DNA from 3 places in the Embleya sp. NPDC050154 genome. Region 3 is predicted to be linked to each of the others. Evidence: riboswitches for the same ligand, from Rfam matches in the RefSeq annotation. Region 3 holds a riboswitch; each other region holds the start of a gene.
What was found. Region 3 has a riboswitch for cobalamin ahead of ACIBSV_RS02140 (prenyltransferase/squalene oxidase repeat-containing protein). Riboswitches for the same ligand answer to the same signal wherever they lie in the genome.
Positions count from the first base shown of each region.

Region 1 (4,158 bases), on a different contig from region 3:
GGCACACGCACGCCGTCCAGGACCACCTGGCGGGTGGGCTGGGCGTTCCAGCCCATCTTCAGCTCGTTCGCGCCGAAGGACAGCCCGGGTGAGTCGGCTTCCACGACGAACGCGGAGATCCCGTCGGCGCCGTCCCCGCCGGTCCGCGCCATCACCGCGTACACCGCCGAGGACCCGGCGCCGGAGATGAACTGTTTCACCCCGTGCAGGACATAGTGGTCCCCGTCGCGCACCGCGCGCGTGCGCAGTGCGGCGGCGTCGGACCCCGCGCCCGGTTCGGTCAGGCAGTAGCTGGCCAGACCGCGCATCGCGCACAGGTCCGGGAGCCACCTGTGGCGCTGCTCGGGGTTGCCGTGGCGGTCGATCATCCAGGCGACCATGTTGTGGATGGAGTAGTAGGCGGCGATGCTCGGGCAACCGCCGGCCAACGCCTCGTAGATCAGTGCGGCGTCCAGTCGGCTCAGACCCGAACCGCCCACGTCCTCACGGACGTTGATGCCGCCGAGACCGAGGTCGGCGCCCTTGCGCAGGACATCGACGGGGAAGTGCTTGGTGCGGTCCCACTCGATCGCGTGCGGGGCAAGGTGCTCGCGGGCGAAGTCCCGCGTCGTCTCGACGATCGCGAGCTGATCCTCGGTGAGGGTGCTCATCGGGTCAGCCCATCGTGGGGATGGTGAAACTCGCGGCCTCGCGTGCACCGGAGAACCAACGCGAGGTGATCGTCTTGGTCCGGGTGTAGAAGCGGATCGAGTCGGGTCCGTGCTGGTTGAGGTCGCCGAATCCGGACCGCTTCCACCCGCCGAACGTGTGGTAGGCCACCGGTACCGGGATCGGCACATTGACGCCGACCATGCCGGTGTTCACCCGGCGACCGAAGTCGCGGGCGGTGTCGCCGTCGCGGGTGAAGATCGCCACGCCGTTGCCGTACTCGTGCTCGCTCGCCAGTCGCAGCGCGTCCTCGTAGTCGGCCGCGCGCAGCACCGACAGGACCGGACCGAAGATCTCCTCGCGGTACACCCGCATCGAGGGCGTGACGTGATCGAACAGCGACGCGCCGACGAAGTAGCCGTCCTCGTGGCCGGGGACGCGCACGTCACGGCCGTCGACGAGCAGCTTCGCGCCCTCGCGCACGCCGATGTCCAGGTAGTCGTGCACCCGAGCGAGCGCGTCCCGACCCACCAACGGGCCGAAGTCGGCGTCGCGATCGTGGGAGGGGCCCACCCGCAGCGTGGCGATGCGCTCGACGAGCTTGGCCACCAGCGCGTCCGCGGTCTCCGCGCCGACCGGAACCGCGACGGAGATCGCCATGCAGCGCTCGCCCGCGGAGCCGTATCCGGCGCCGATCAGGGCCTCGACGACCTGGTCGAGGTCCGCGTCCGGCATCACGATCAGATGATTCTTGGCGCCGCCGAAGCACTGGGCGCGCTTGCCGCGCGCGGTGGCCGAGGTGTACACGTACTCGGCGATCGCGGTCGAGCCGACAAAGCCCAGCGCCTGGACGCGCGGGTCCTCCAGCAGTGTGTCGACGGACTCCTTGCCGCCGTTGACCACGTTCAGCACACCCGGCGGCAGTCCCGCCTCGAGGAAGAGCTCGGCCAGGCGCAGCGGTACCGAGGGGTCGCGTTCGGACGGCTTGAGGACGAACGCGTTGCCGCACGCGATGGCCGGGGCGATCTTCCACAGCGGGATCATCGCCGGGAAGTTGAACGGGGTGATGCCGGCGACCACACCGAGCGGCTGGCGCAGCGAGTGCACGTCGATGCCGGTACCCGCGTTGTCGGTGAACTCGCCCTTGAGCAGGTGCGGGATGCCGACGGCGAACTCCACAACCTCCAGGCCGCGTTGCAGGTCACCGTGGGCGTCGGCGATAGTCTTGCCGTGCTCGGCCGACAACAGCTCGGCGAGCGAATCGCGTTCGGGCTCGACCAGTTGCAGGAATCGGGAGAGCACCCGGGCGCGCTTTTGCGGGTTCCAGGCGGCCCACGCCGGTTGTGCCTGCTCGGCGTCGGCGATCGCCGCCAGCGTGTCGGCGCGGTCGGCCAGCGGGACGCGCGCCTGCACGCGTCCGGTGTTGGGGTCGTACACGTCGCCGAACGCGCCGGACGCGCCTTGGACGTGCTTGCCGCCGATGAAGTGGGAAAGCTCGCGGACCATGAACGACCTGTCTCTCGTCAGGTGCGATCCGGAGGCGGGGCAATGACCCGACCACGGCAACCGCCGCTTCGGGGAGCGGGGTTGCCGAGGTCGGGTGGCACGTGAGGGTGGTCAGGCGAGCCCGACGACCTCGACGTTCGCAAGATCGTCCGGGGCGAGTGCGCAGACCGGCGTCATGCGTGTTTGCTCCATCCTCGTGGACAACACGGATATACCCGCGGCCGGTATCCTGACTTCCGGATCGACACACGCCGCCCGCCTTCCCGGCTTTCGCCAGTGGCGTGGTGCCTCGGCAGCGCACTCCCCGGTCACAGTGGCGGGACCGTGCCGGATTCACACCGACTTCCCTGCACCGCGGACCTTGTAGTTCAAGACGATATAGTCGGACGTCCTAGTAAGTCCAGCGCCGATCGAGCTTGATCGCGTGCGGGAGCGACGTGACGAGGTGGCGGTCCGGGCATCGCGAGGACGTCACCGCCGGAACGGGGGCGGCGGGTGCACGCGTGCGCACGTTCGACGTGTGGTGCCGGTGCCTTGCCGTGCCGGAGGGGGATCTGCGCCCGCCTGCGCGGCTATCGGATGTGCTTCGGCTCCGTGACGGCCGTGGTGGGTTCGAGCCGCACCGCCGCGGCGGCGCACGCCTCGACTCGGGCGCGGGCAAGTCCGATGGCCGGGTGGGCGTACGCCAGACGCTCCGCGTTCGCCAGTGCGGCGCGGGCGGCGTCCGGGTCGCCCGCGGCGGCCGAACAGATCGCAAGCAGACATTCGCACTCGGCGCCCATCCAGCGACTCCGTTGCCGTGCGGCGCGCCGACGCCATCGGCGAGCCCGCGCCGCCGCCCGCTCCACGCGCCCCTCGTACAGGTCCAAGGCGAACTCGGCCACGCAGCCCTTGCGGCGATGGGCCCGCCCGGAACCCGCCACGGCGGGGCGCAGTGTGGGCAACATCGCGGCCGCGTCCGCCGAACCCTGGACCAGCAGCATCGCGGAGAAGTCGGTGTGCGCGTGCGACATCATGCGGCCGAGCGCGTCGTCGCGAGGATGCGCCGCCGACCACCGGCGCACGACCTCCGCCCCCGCCGGGCCGTGTCCTCGCGCGAAGAGCACCATGCACTGGGACACGGCCCCGAGCGCCTGACCCACAGGCGTGTCGGGAAAGCCCTTGCTGTGCTCGTGCGCCCCCTCGACGTCACCACGACGCAGCGCGCGGATCACCTGCGCGTTCCGCTTCAGCGCGACCCGGTCCGCCTTGGAAGGCAACAGCGGCAACCCCACACCGGCTCGTTGGTGCATTCCCAGCCCCAGGAAGGCCAGGTAGCCCAAGAGCAGCCCCGCGACGATCCCCGAGGGACCTCGGACCAGCAGAAACGGGACCGCGAAGGAGGCCGCGAGGGATAGCGGCAAAATCACCCGAACAAGTATGCGCACGACGAGAGTATGGGGGTCACCGGGCGCGGACGACATGCGGTGCCGATGGTTTCCGGCAGACCTGTCCGCACGGACCGCCGCCCCATGGGGTGTCGCATACCGATGCAAGTACTGATGCGTGACTGATTCCGAGGCGCTCGATCGTCCGTAACGTCTTGACCTGCGGAAAGCAGGACTGGAACCGCGCAGGACAGAGCACTGGAACCCGTCGGGCACGCCCGGCGGAGCGACCCGGAAAGGACGGACGCCATGAGCGCCGCCATCGACTACACCGCCACCGTCGAGAACTACCTGGCCGGCTGGAACGAGCCGGACGCGGACAAGCGCCGCGCGCTGGTGGCGTCCGCGTTCACCGAGGACGCCACGTATACCGACCCGCTGGGTGCCGTGGTCGGGCATGACGGGATCACCGGCCTCATCGGCGTGGTCCAGGGCCAATTCGCCGGGCTGGTGTTCACCCTCGGCGGCCCGGTGGACGGGCACCACGACGTCGTCCGGTTCCAGTGGCACCTCGGCCCCGAGGGCGCAGAGGCGCCGGTCGTCGGGTTCGACATCGCGGTCCTGGATGCGACGGGCC
Region 1 covers NZ_JBITJP010000019.1:138,524-142,681, reverse strand. The annotation lists gene ACIBSV_RS33755 (acyl-CoA dehydrogenase family protein) at 1-650, opposite strand, end outside; gene ACIBSV_RS33750 (CoA-acylating methylmalonate-semialdehyde dehydrogenase) at 655-2,154, opposite strand; cobalamin riboswitch at 2,356-2,526, opposite strand; gene ACIBSV_RS33745 (hypothetical protein) at 2,727-3,581, opposite strand; gene ACIBSV_RS33740 (nuclear transport factor 2 family protein) at 3,831-4,158, shown strand, end outside.
Region 1: it holds a riboswitch for cobalamin, as region 3 does, so the genes downstream of both, ACIBSV_RS33750 (CoA-acylating methylmalonate-semialdehyde dehydrogenase) here and ACIBSV_RS02140 (prenyltransferase/squalene oxidase repeat-containing protein) in region 3, are expected to answer to the same signal.

Region 2 (4,158 bases), on a different contig from region 3:
GCACGTACCGGCCGGCCTGGCTGGCCGTGCTCGGCATCGGCGCGTACCGGACCGGTTTCGGCCGGCCCAAGGCGGTGGTCGGTCGACAGGCCGAGACCATCGGCGACACCCGGATCTGGGTGCTGCCGAACCCGAGCGGCCTGAACGCGCACTGGACGGCGGCGGCGCTCGGCGAGGCGTTCGCCGAACTGCGCACGGCGGCGGCCCAGATCGAAAGCACCCGACCGGAAACGCCACGCACCGAAACCGCCGGGACCGAAAGCACCCGGACCGAAACCACCTGACCGGAAGGCACCCGGCCGGAAACCCGCCGAAACCCATCGAAGGCGGTCGAAGGCTGCCTGAATGCGGCCCGAGGACGACCCGAAGGGGCGCGACCGCCCCAGGGCGCGGTCGGTGCGCCCGGGCCGGTCCGCGCGCCTGTATCCGAGTCGATTCGTCCATCGACCGAGTGGGATCACCCGGTTGGTGGTTACTTCGCGTTCCCTCGCGCGGTTGGGTCGGCATGGAGATCCTGCGGGCCCCGTTCGGGCCGTGGCCCACCGAGGCGTTCGAGACACCCGTGTACGAGGCGTTGGTCGCGGAGTGGCGCGACTCGGGCCGGGAGGTACCCCGGCCGGTGGACCGATGCCCCGACCGCCCGGCGCGACACGCGCGCCCATCCGGGGCCGGCCCCCGCACCGGCCGCCCCTGAGGACGCCGCCGAGGCCACCTCCGAGGCAGCCCACACCGGCCGCCGGAGGCACCCGCCGACACGCCCGGCTCCCGCCTCGCCGACCCGCCCGTCGGACGCCGTACATGCCAGGCACGCCCCGCGGCCGACCGTACGCTCCCAATGCCTCGCCCTCGCCCGCTCGGCCGCCCCGCGAAGGTCTTTCCCTCGACGCCCGGACACCACGTTCGACAGGGGCTCGGCGACGCGCGCCGCGCACAACGCCGGCGTGTCGTGCAGCCATTCGGCGGCCCGCGCGCGAGTACCGTCATGCCGGGCGTACGCCGGGAGGAGACGATTCCGCTCGGCTCGGAGGCGCCACGACACCCGGTGTGGACGGCATCGCCGCCGGGAGTGGGCCCGTCCCGGCCGAAATCGTGGTACGTCGGGAATCGCGACACGACACAACACCTGGGGGTGCGGCGACCACCCCGCCACTACATATATGCTCTGCGACGCAGCTGGTTCGCCGTTCCGGTTCAAACGGAAAGGCGACGCAAGAGGGAACCCGGTGTGAAGCCGGGACTGCCCCCGCAGCGGTAAGCGGGAACGAATGTCGTCCTGCGGCGCCGAACGCCCGGAGGGGTTCGGCGCGCGACGACCACGGGGAACTCCGCGGCCCGCCGAGCACATCGTGCCCGGTGGCGCCCCGGCATGCCCGCGAGTCCGAATACCTGCCGGCTGTCCGCGCCTTCGGGCGTGGGGTCACTGTACGTACGAGCTCGCGAGGAGAGAGCACGTGACCGTTGTGGACAGCGTGGGCGCGACCCGGATGCGGATCGACGAAAGCCCCGAGGACCAACTGGCTACCCTGGTGCGCACCCAGGCGCGCGATCTGCCGGAGGTCGATCCGGATCGGGTCGTCCGCCGGGTCGTCGCGGGTCTCAACGAGGGCGCGGACAAGGGAGCGGCCGCGGACCTGGCGGTGCGTACCGCCGCCGAGCTGATCGCGGAGGAGCCCGCCTACTCGCGGCTCGCCGCGCGCCTGCTCGCCGGCCGGATCGCGGACGAGGCCCTCGACGCGGGGGTCACCTCGTTCAGCGCAGGCATCGCGCTCGGCCGGCGCGAGGGCGTCATCGGCGCGGAGACCGCGGCGTTCGTCGCCGAGCACGCCGCCGAGTTGGACGCCGCCGTGGACGTCGACGGCGACCGGCGGTTCGAGTACTTCGGCCTGCGCACCGTGTACGACCGCTACCTGTTGCGCCACCCGGTCTCGCGCAAGGTGGTCGAGACCCCGCAGCACTTCCTGCTGCGCGTGGCGTGCGGCCTGGCCCAGGAGCCCGGCGAGGCGATCGGCTTCTACCGGCTGATGTCCTCGCTCGCCTACCTGCCCAGCTCGCCGACGCTGTTCAACTCCGGCACCGTGCACACCCAGATGTCCTCGTGCTACCTGCTCGACTCGCCCAAGGACGAGCTGGAGTCGATCTACGACATGTACGGGCGGATCGCCCGACTGTCGAAGTTCGCCGGCGGCATCGGCGTGGCGTGGTCGCGGGTGCGTTCGCGCGGCTCGCTGATCCGCGGCACCAACGGGCACTCCAACGGCATCGTGCCGTGGCTCAAGACGCTCGACTCGTCGGTGGCCGCGGTCAACCAGGGCGGCCGGCGCAAGGGCGCGGCCTGCGTGTACCTGGAGACCTGGCACCCGGACATCCTGGAGTTCCTCGAACTGCGCGAGAACACCGGTGAGGACGCGCGCCGCACGCACAACCTCAACCTGGCCAACTGGGTGCCGGACCTGTTCATGCGCCGGGTCGAGGAGGACGGCGTCTGGTCGCTGTTCGACCCGAACGAGCTGCCCGAACTGCCCGACCTGTGGGGCGCCGAGTTCGACAAGGTGTACGAAGCCGCCGAGCGGGACGGCCGGTTCGTCCGGCAGATGCCCGCGCGCGACCTCTACGCCCGGATGATGCGCACGCTCGCGCAGACCGGCAACGGCTGGATGACCTTCAAGGACGCCGCCAACCGCACCTGCAACCAGGCCGCGGAGCCCGGCAACGTGGTGCACCTGTCCAACCTGTGCACCGAGATCCTCGAGGTGACCAGCGACGGCGAGACCGCCGTGTGCAACCTCGGCTCGGTCAACCTCGGCGCGCACGTGATCGCCGGCGAGGGCATGGACTGGGACAAGCTGCGCGCGACGGTGCGCACTGCGGTGGTCTTCCTGGACCGCGTGATCGACATCAACTACTACCCGACCGACCAGGCCGCCGCGTCCAACCCGCGGTGGCGCCCGGTGGGCCTGGGCCTGATGGGCCTGCAGGACGTGTTCTTCACGCTCGGCATGCCGTTCGACTCGGTCGAGGCGCGCGAGTTGTCCACGCTGATCTCCGAGGAGATCTACCTGACCGCGCTGGAGACCTCCTCGGCGCTCGCCGAGGCGCACGGCCCGCACCCGGCCTACGCCGAGACGCACGCCGCGCGCGGCCGGCTCCAGCCGGACCTGTGGGAGGGCGTGTACCCGACCCAGACCAAGCGCTGGGACGCGCTGCGCGACCGGGTCGCCGAGCACGGCCTGCGCAACTCGCTGCTCGTGGCGATCGCGCCGACCGCGACCATCGCCTCGATCGCCGGCGCCTACGAGTGCATCGAGCCGCAGGTGTCGAACCTGTTCAAGCGCGAGACGTTGTCCGGCGAGTTCCTCCAGATCAACGCCTACCTGGTGCGCGAGCTCAAGGCCCGCGGCCTGTGGACCCCCGCGGTCCGCGACCGGATCAAGCGCGCCGAGGGCTCGGTCCAGAGCATCGCCGAACTCCCGGAGGACGTGCGGGAGTTGTACCGCACCGCGTGGGAGCTTCCGCAGCGTGCGCTGATCGACCTGGCGGCGGCCCGCTCGCCGTACATCGACCAGTCGCAGTCGCTGAACCTGTTCATGGCCGACCCGACCATCGGCAAGCTGTCCTCGATGTACCGCTACGCGTGGTCCACCGGCCTCAAGACCACGTACTACCTGCGCTCGCGCCCCGCGACGCGGATCCAGCAGGCGACCGTGCCGGCGCAGGCCTCGGCCGCGCCCGTCGAGGAGATCTCGGACCTCGAGGTCATCGCCTGCTCGCTGGAGAACCCCGAAGCCTGTGAGGCGTGCACGTGAGCCTGCTCGATCCCGGAATGAACCTCACGCTGCGCCCGATGCAGTACCCGGACTTCTACGAGAAGTACCGCGCGGCGATCCGCAACACCTGGACGGTCGAAGAGGTCGACCTGCACAGCGACCTCGCCGACCTGGACAAGCTCAGCCCGGCCGAACGACACCTCGTGCAGCGCCTGGTCGCGTTCTTCGCGACCGGTGACACGATCGTGGCGAACAACCTGGTGCTGAACCTGTACCGGCACATCAACTCGCCCGAGGGCCGGCTGTATCTGTCGCGGCAACTCTTCGAAGAGGCCGTCCATGTGCAGTTCTACCTGACCCTGCTGGACACCTACATGCCCGACCACGAGGAGCG
Region 2 covers NZ_JBITJP010000015.1:191,083-195,240, reverse strand. The annotation lists gene mug (G/U mismatch-specific DNA glycosylase) at 1-284, shown strand, start outside; cobalamin riboswitch at 1,158-1,409, shown strand; gene ACIBSV_RS29565 (ribonucleoside-diphosphate reductase subunit alpha) at 1,485-3,803, shown strand; gene ACIBSV_RS29560 (ribonucleotide-diphosphate reductase subunit beta) at 3,821-4,158, shown strand, end outside.
Region 2: it holds a riboswitch for cobalamin, as region 3 does, so the genes downstream of both, ACIBSV_RS29565 (ribonucleoside-diphosphate reductase subunit alpha) here and ACIBSV_RS02140 (prenyltransferase/squalene oxidase repeat-containing protein) in region 3, are expected to answer to the same signal.

Region 3 (4,158 bases):
CTCCGCGAACTCCGCCAAGCAGGTCGCCGAGTTCGAGGAGGCCGTCGCACAGGGCCTGACCGCCCGCCCCGTACTGGTCGGACCGATCACCTACCTCCTGCTCGCCAAGCCCGCGCCCGGCGTCGCGGCCGACTTCCAGCCGCTGACCCTGTTGGATCGACTACTGCCGGTGTACGCCGAGGTGCTCGCCGACCTGCGCGCGGCCGGCGCCGAGTGGGTGCAACTGGACGAACCCGCGCTGGTCCAGGACCGCAGCTTCGCCGAACTCAACGCCATCGCACGCGCCTACCGCGACCTCGGCGCGCTCACCGACCGGCCCAGGCTGCTGGTCGCCTCGTACTTCGACCGCCTCGGCGAGGCGTTGCCGATCCTGGCCAAGGCGCCGATCGAGGGGCTCGCCCTCGACTTCACCGGAGCCGCGTTCGCCAACCTGGACGCCCTGGCCGCCGTCGGCGGACTGCCCGGCAAGCGCCTGGTCGCCGGCGTCGTCGACGGGCGCAACGTGTGGATCAACGACCTCGGCAGGTCGCTGGCCACCCTGGGTACCCTGCTGGGCCTGGCCGAGCGCGTCGACGTGTCCGCGTCCTGCTCCCTGTTGCACGTGCCCCTGGACGCCGGCGACGAGCGCGACATCGACCCGCAGGTCTCCCGATGGCTCGCCTTCGCCCGGCAAAAGACCGAGGAGATCGTCACGTTGGCCCGCGGCCTGGGCCAGGGCACGGACACCATCGCGACCCATCTCGCCGCCAACCGGGCCGACCTGGCCGCGCGCAAGACCTCCGCCCTGACCCGCGACCCCGCCGTACGTGCCCGCGCCGCCGCGGTCACCGACGCGGACGGCCGGCGCAGCCTGCCCTACGCCGAGCGCGCCGCGGCCCAACGTGCCCACCTGGGACTCCCGTTGCTGCCGACGACCACGATCGGCTCCTTCCCGCAGACCGGCGAGCTGCGCACCGCCCGCGCCGACCTGCGCGCCGGACGCATCGACGAGGCAGGCTACGAGGAACGCATCGAGTCCGAGATCCGCGACGTGATCTCCTTCCAGGAGAAGGCCGGAATCGACGTCCTGGTGCACGGCGAGGCCGAACGCAACGACATGGTGCAGTACTTCGCCGAACAACTCACCGGATACGTGGCCACCCGGCACGGCTGGGTCCAGTCGTACGGCACCCGGTACGTGCGCCCGCCGATCCTGGCCGGCGACATCTCCCGTCCCGAGCCGATGACCGTGCGCTGGACCTCGTTCGCCCAGTCGTTGTCCGACCGCCCCGTCAAGGGCATGCTCACCGGCCCCGTCACCATGCTCGCGTGGTCCTTCGTGCGCGACGACCAGCCGCTCGGAACCACCGCCCGGCAGGTCGCCCTGGCGCTGCGCGACGAGGTCCGCGACCTGGAGGACGCGGGGGGCTCGGTCATCCAGGTGGACGAACCAGCGCTGCGCGAGACACTGCCGCTGCGCGCCGCGGACCGCGCCGAATACCTGGCCTGGGCCACCGAGTCGTTCCGCCTGACCACCTCCGGCGTGCGCGCGGCCACCCAGATCCACACGCACATGTGCTACGCCGAGTTCGGCGACATCGTGCAGGCGATCGACGACCTCGACGCCGACGTGATCAGCCTGGAGGCCGCCCGTTCGCACATGCAGGTCGCCCGGGAGCTCGCCGCCCACGGCTATCCGCGCGAGGCCGGTCCCGGTGTGTACGACATCCACTCCCCGCGCGTCCCGAGTGCGGAGGAGGTGACCGCTCTGCTGCACGAGGGGTTGACCGCGATCCCCGCCGGGCGGTTGTGGGTCAACCCCGACTGCGGCCTCAAGACCCGCGGCTGGCCCGAGGTTCGCGCCTCGTTGGAGAACCTGGTGGCGGCGGCGCGCGGGGTACGGGCGACGCTCCCCGACGCCGCGTCCTGAGTCGGGACCACCGGGGCGGGGAAGGCACGCCCCGCCCCGGCGGTCCGGGTCGTCGCGGCGGCCATGCGTGCCCGAACGGCGTGCGATTGTCCACCGCGGGCTCACGGTTGGTGACGCACGGCACCGTTGATCGCATGCTCGTGCTGTTGTCCGACAGCCGGAATGCTCCGTATGCTCCACACGCCGACGTGTGTCGGCACCCTCAACTTCATAGTTCGAAACCCAGGGGAAGCCGGTCGAAGTCCGGCACTGACCCGCAACCGTAGGCGGCGGCCGAAAGGCCGCCGCGAGTCGGAATGCCTGGGTGCGTACGAATTGAAGGCTCCAGCTGTCGTGGACTACACGCTGAGGCCCGGACGCCCGACCGATGCCCGCATTGGTCGGCTCCCGGGACGCGTTGGTCTCGGAAGGGTCCCATCGATGTCCTGGCTCACCGTGAGGAACACCGGCGCCGTCGCGGTCTGCGGCGCGGTCCTGGTCGCGGCCTCCCCCGTCTTCTCCGCGTCGGCAGACGCCGCGAACCCGCACGCCGACAACGCCGTCGCGGCGGCGAAATGGCAGGCCGGGGAACTGGTCGACGGCGGCATACCGGGGTTCGCCGGCTCCGACTGGGGCCTGACCATCGACACGATGATGGCGTTGTCGGCCACCCGCTCACAGCCCGCCGCGGTCAAGGCCGCCGCGGACGCGGTGGCCGCCAACATCCGCAAGTACAACAGCGCCGAGGAGTGGGGCATGCCCGGCTCGCGGATCGCGGGTGCCACCGCGAAGGTGCTCTTCGCCGCCGTGATCGCCGACCGCGATCCGACCAGGTTCGGCGGCCTGGACATGCGCGCCGAGACGCTGGACCTGATCGCCGGGGCGGACGCCGGCGACGACGCGGGTCGGATCCGGGACAAGCTCACCGGCAGTCCCGACTCGAGCAACGCGTTCGGGCAGTCGCTGGCCGTGCTGGGTCTGGCCCGCAGCGGCGGGGTGCCGCAGAGCGCGGTGGACTTCCTGATCAAGCAGCAGTGCCCCAGCGGCGGATTCCGGCTGTATCCGGGTCAGTTGGGCAGCACCGGCTCGACCTGCCAGGACACCCCGACCACCGTGCTGGACCCGGACTCGACCGGCATGGCCGTGCAGGCGCTGCTCTCGGCGGCGACCGAGAGCAAGTCGGTCGGCGCCGCGGCCGCAGCGAAGAAGGGCGTGGACTGGCTGAAGTCCGAGCAGCGCGAGGACGGTTCGTTCGGCGGCTCCGGACCCACCGCGGCATCGAACACCAACAGCACCGGCCTGGCCGGCCAGGCCCTGCACGCGGCCGGCTACCGGGCCGAGGCGGACAAGGCCGCCGCGTGGGTGGTCAAGCACCAGATCACCAAGGACAACGCGGGCGCCGCCGACAAGGAGATCGGCACGATCGCCTACAACGCGGAGGCCCTCACCTCGGCCCAGGCCGAGGGTATTCCGGACTTCCAGCGCGACCAATGGCGCCGCGCGACCCCGCAGGCCCTGCTCGTGCTGGCCGATGTCCCGCTGGGTGACCTCGGCAAGGCCCCCACCGAGCCGACCGGCACCGCCTCGACCTCGCCGAAGCCGACCGACTCCGGCACCCCCAAGCCCACCGGCTCGGCCACTCACACCGGGTCCCAAACGCCGTCCGCGTCGACGTCCGGCACACCCACCACCTCGCTCACCCAGACCGCGAGCGCGTCGATCACCGCGTCCGCGACGACCACCACCGCCGGCACCGGCGGCTCGGTGTCGGGCGGCACGAGCAGCTCGGGCGGTGGGGGCACCACGAAGGGCGGCGGCGGAAGCCTCGCCAAAACCGGCGCCCAGGTCGGCGGACTGCTCATGCTCTCCCTCGGACTGGTCGGCACCGGCCTCGCCGTGCGTGCCGGCGCGCGGCGCACGAACGGAAAGCGCACATGAGGCGCCGTGGGAGGGGCGGCCGAACAGCCCGCGTGGTCACCGCGCTGGCCCTGCTCGCGCTGCCCGCCACCGCCCAGGTCACCGTGGCCGCGCCGACCGCGCACGCGGTCGACACCGCCAAGGGCACCCCCGGCTACTGCCCGGACGCCAACGGTGTGACGGTGGTGATCGACTTCCAGGAACTGGGCGGCACGACCATCGTGCGCTGCGCACGAGGTGACCAGGCCACCGGTCACGCCGCGTTGAAGAACGCGGGTATCGAGATCGCCGGTGTGGCCCGCTGGGGCGAGGCGTTCATCTGCCGGGTCGAGGGCAGGCCCGGCGCGAACTCC
Region 3 covers NZ_JBITJP010000001.1:461,415-465,572, reverse strand. The annotation lists gene metE (5-methyltetrahydropteroyltriglutamate--homocysteine S-methyltransferase) at 1-1,909, shown strand, start outside; cobalamin riboswitch at 2,091-2,232, shown strand; gene ACIBSV_RS02140 (prenyltransferase/squalene oxidase repeat-containing protein) at 2,330-3,826, shown strand; gene ACIBSV_RS02135 (hypothetical protein) at 3,823-4,158, shown strand, end outside.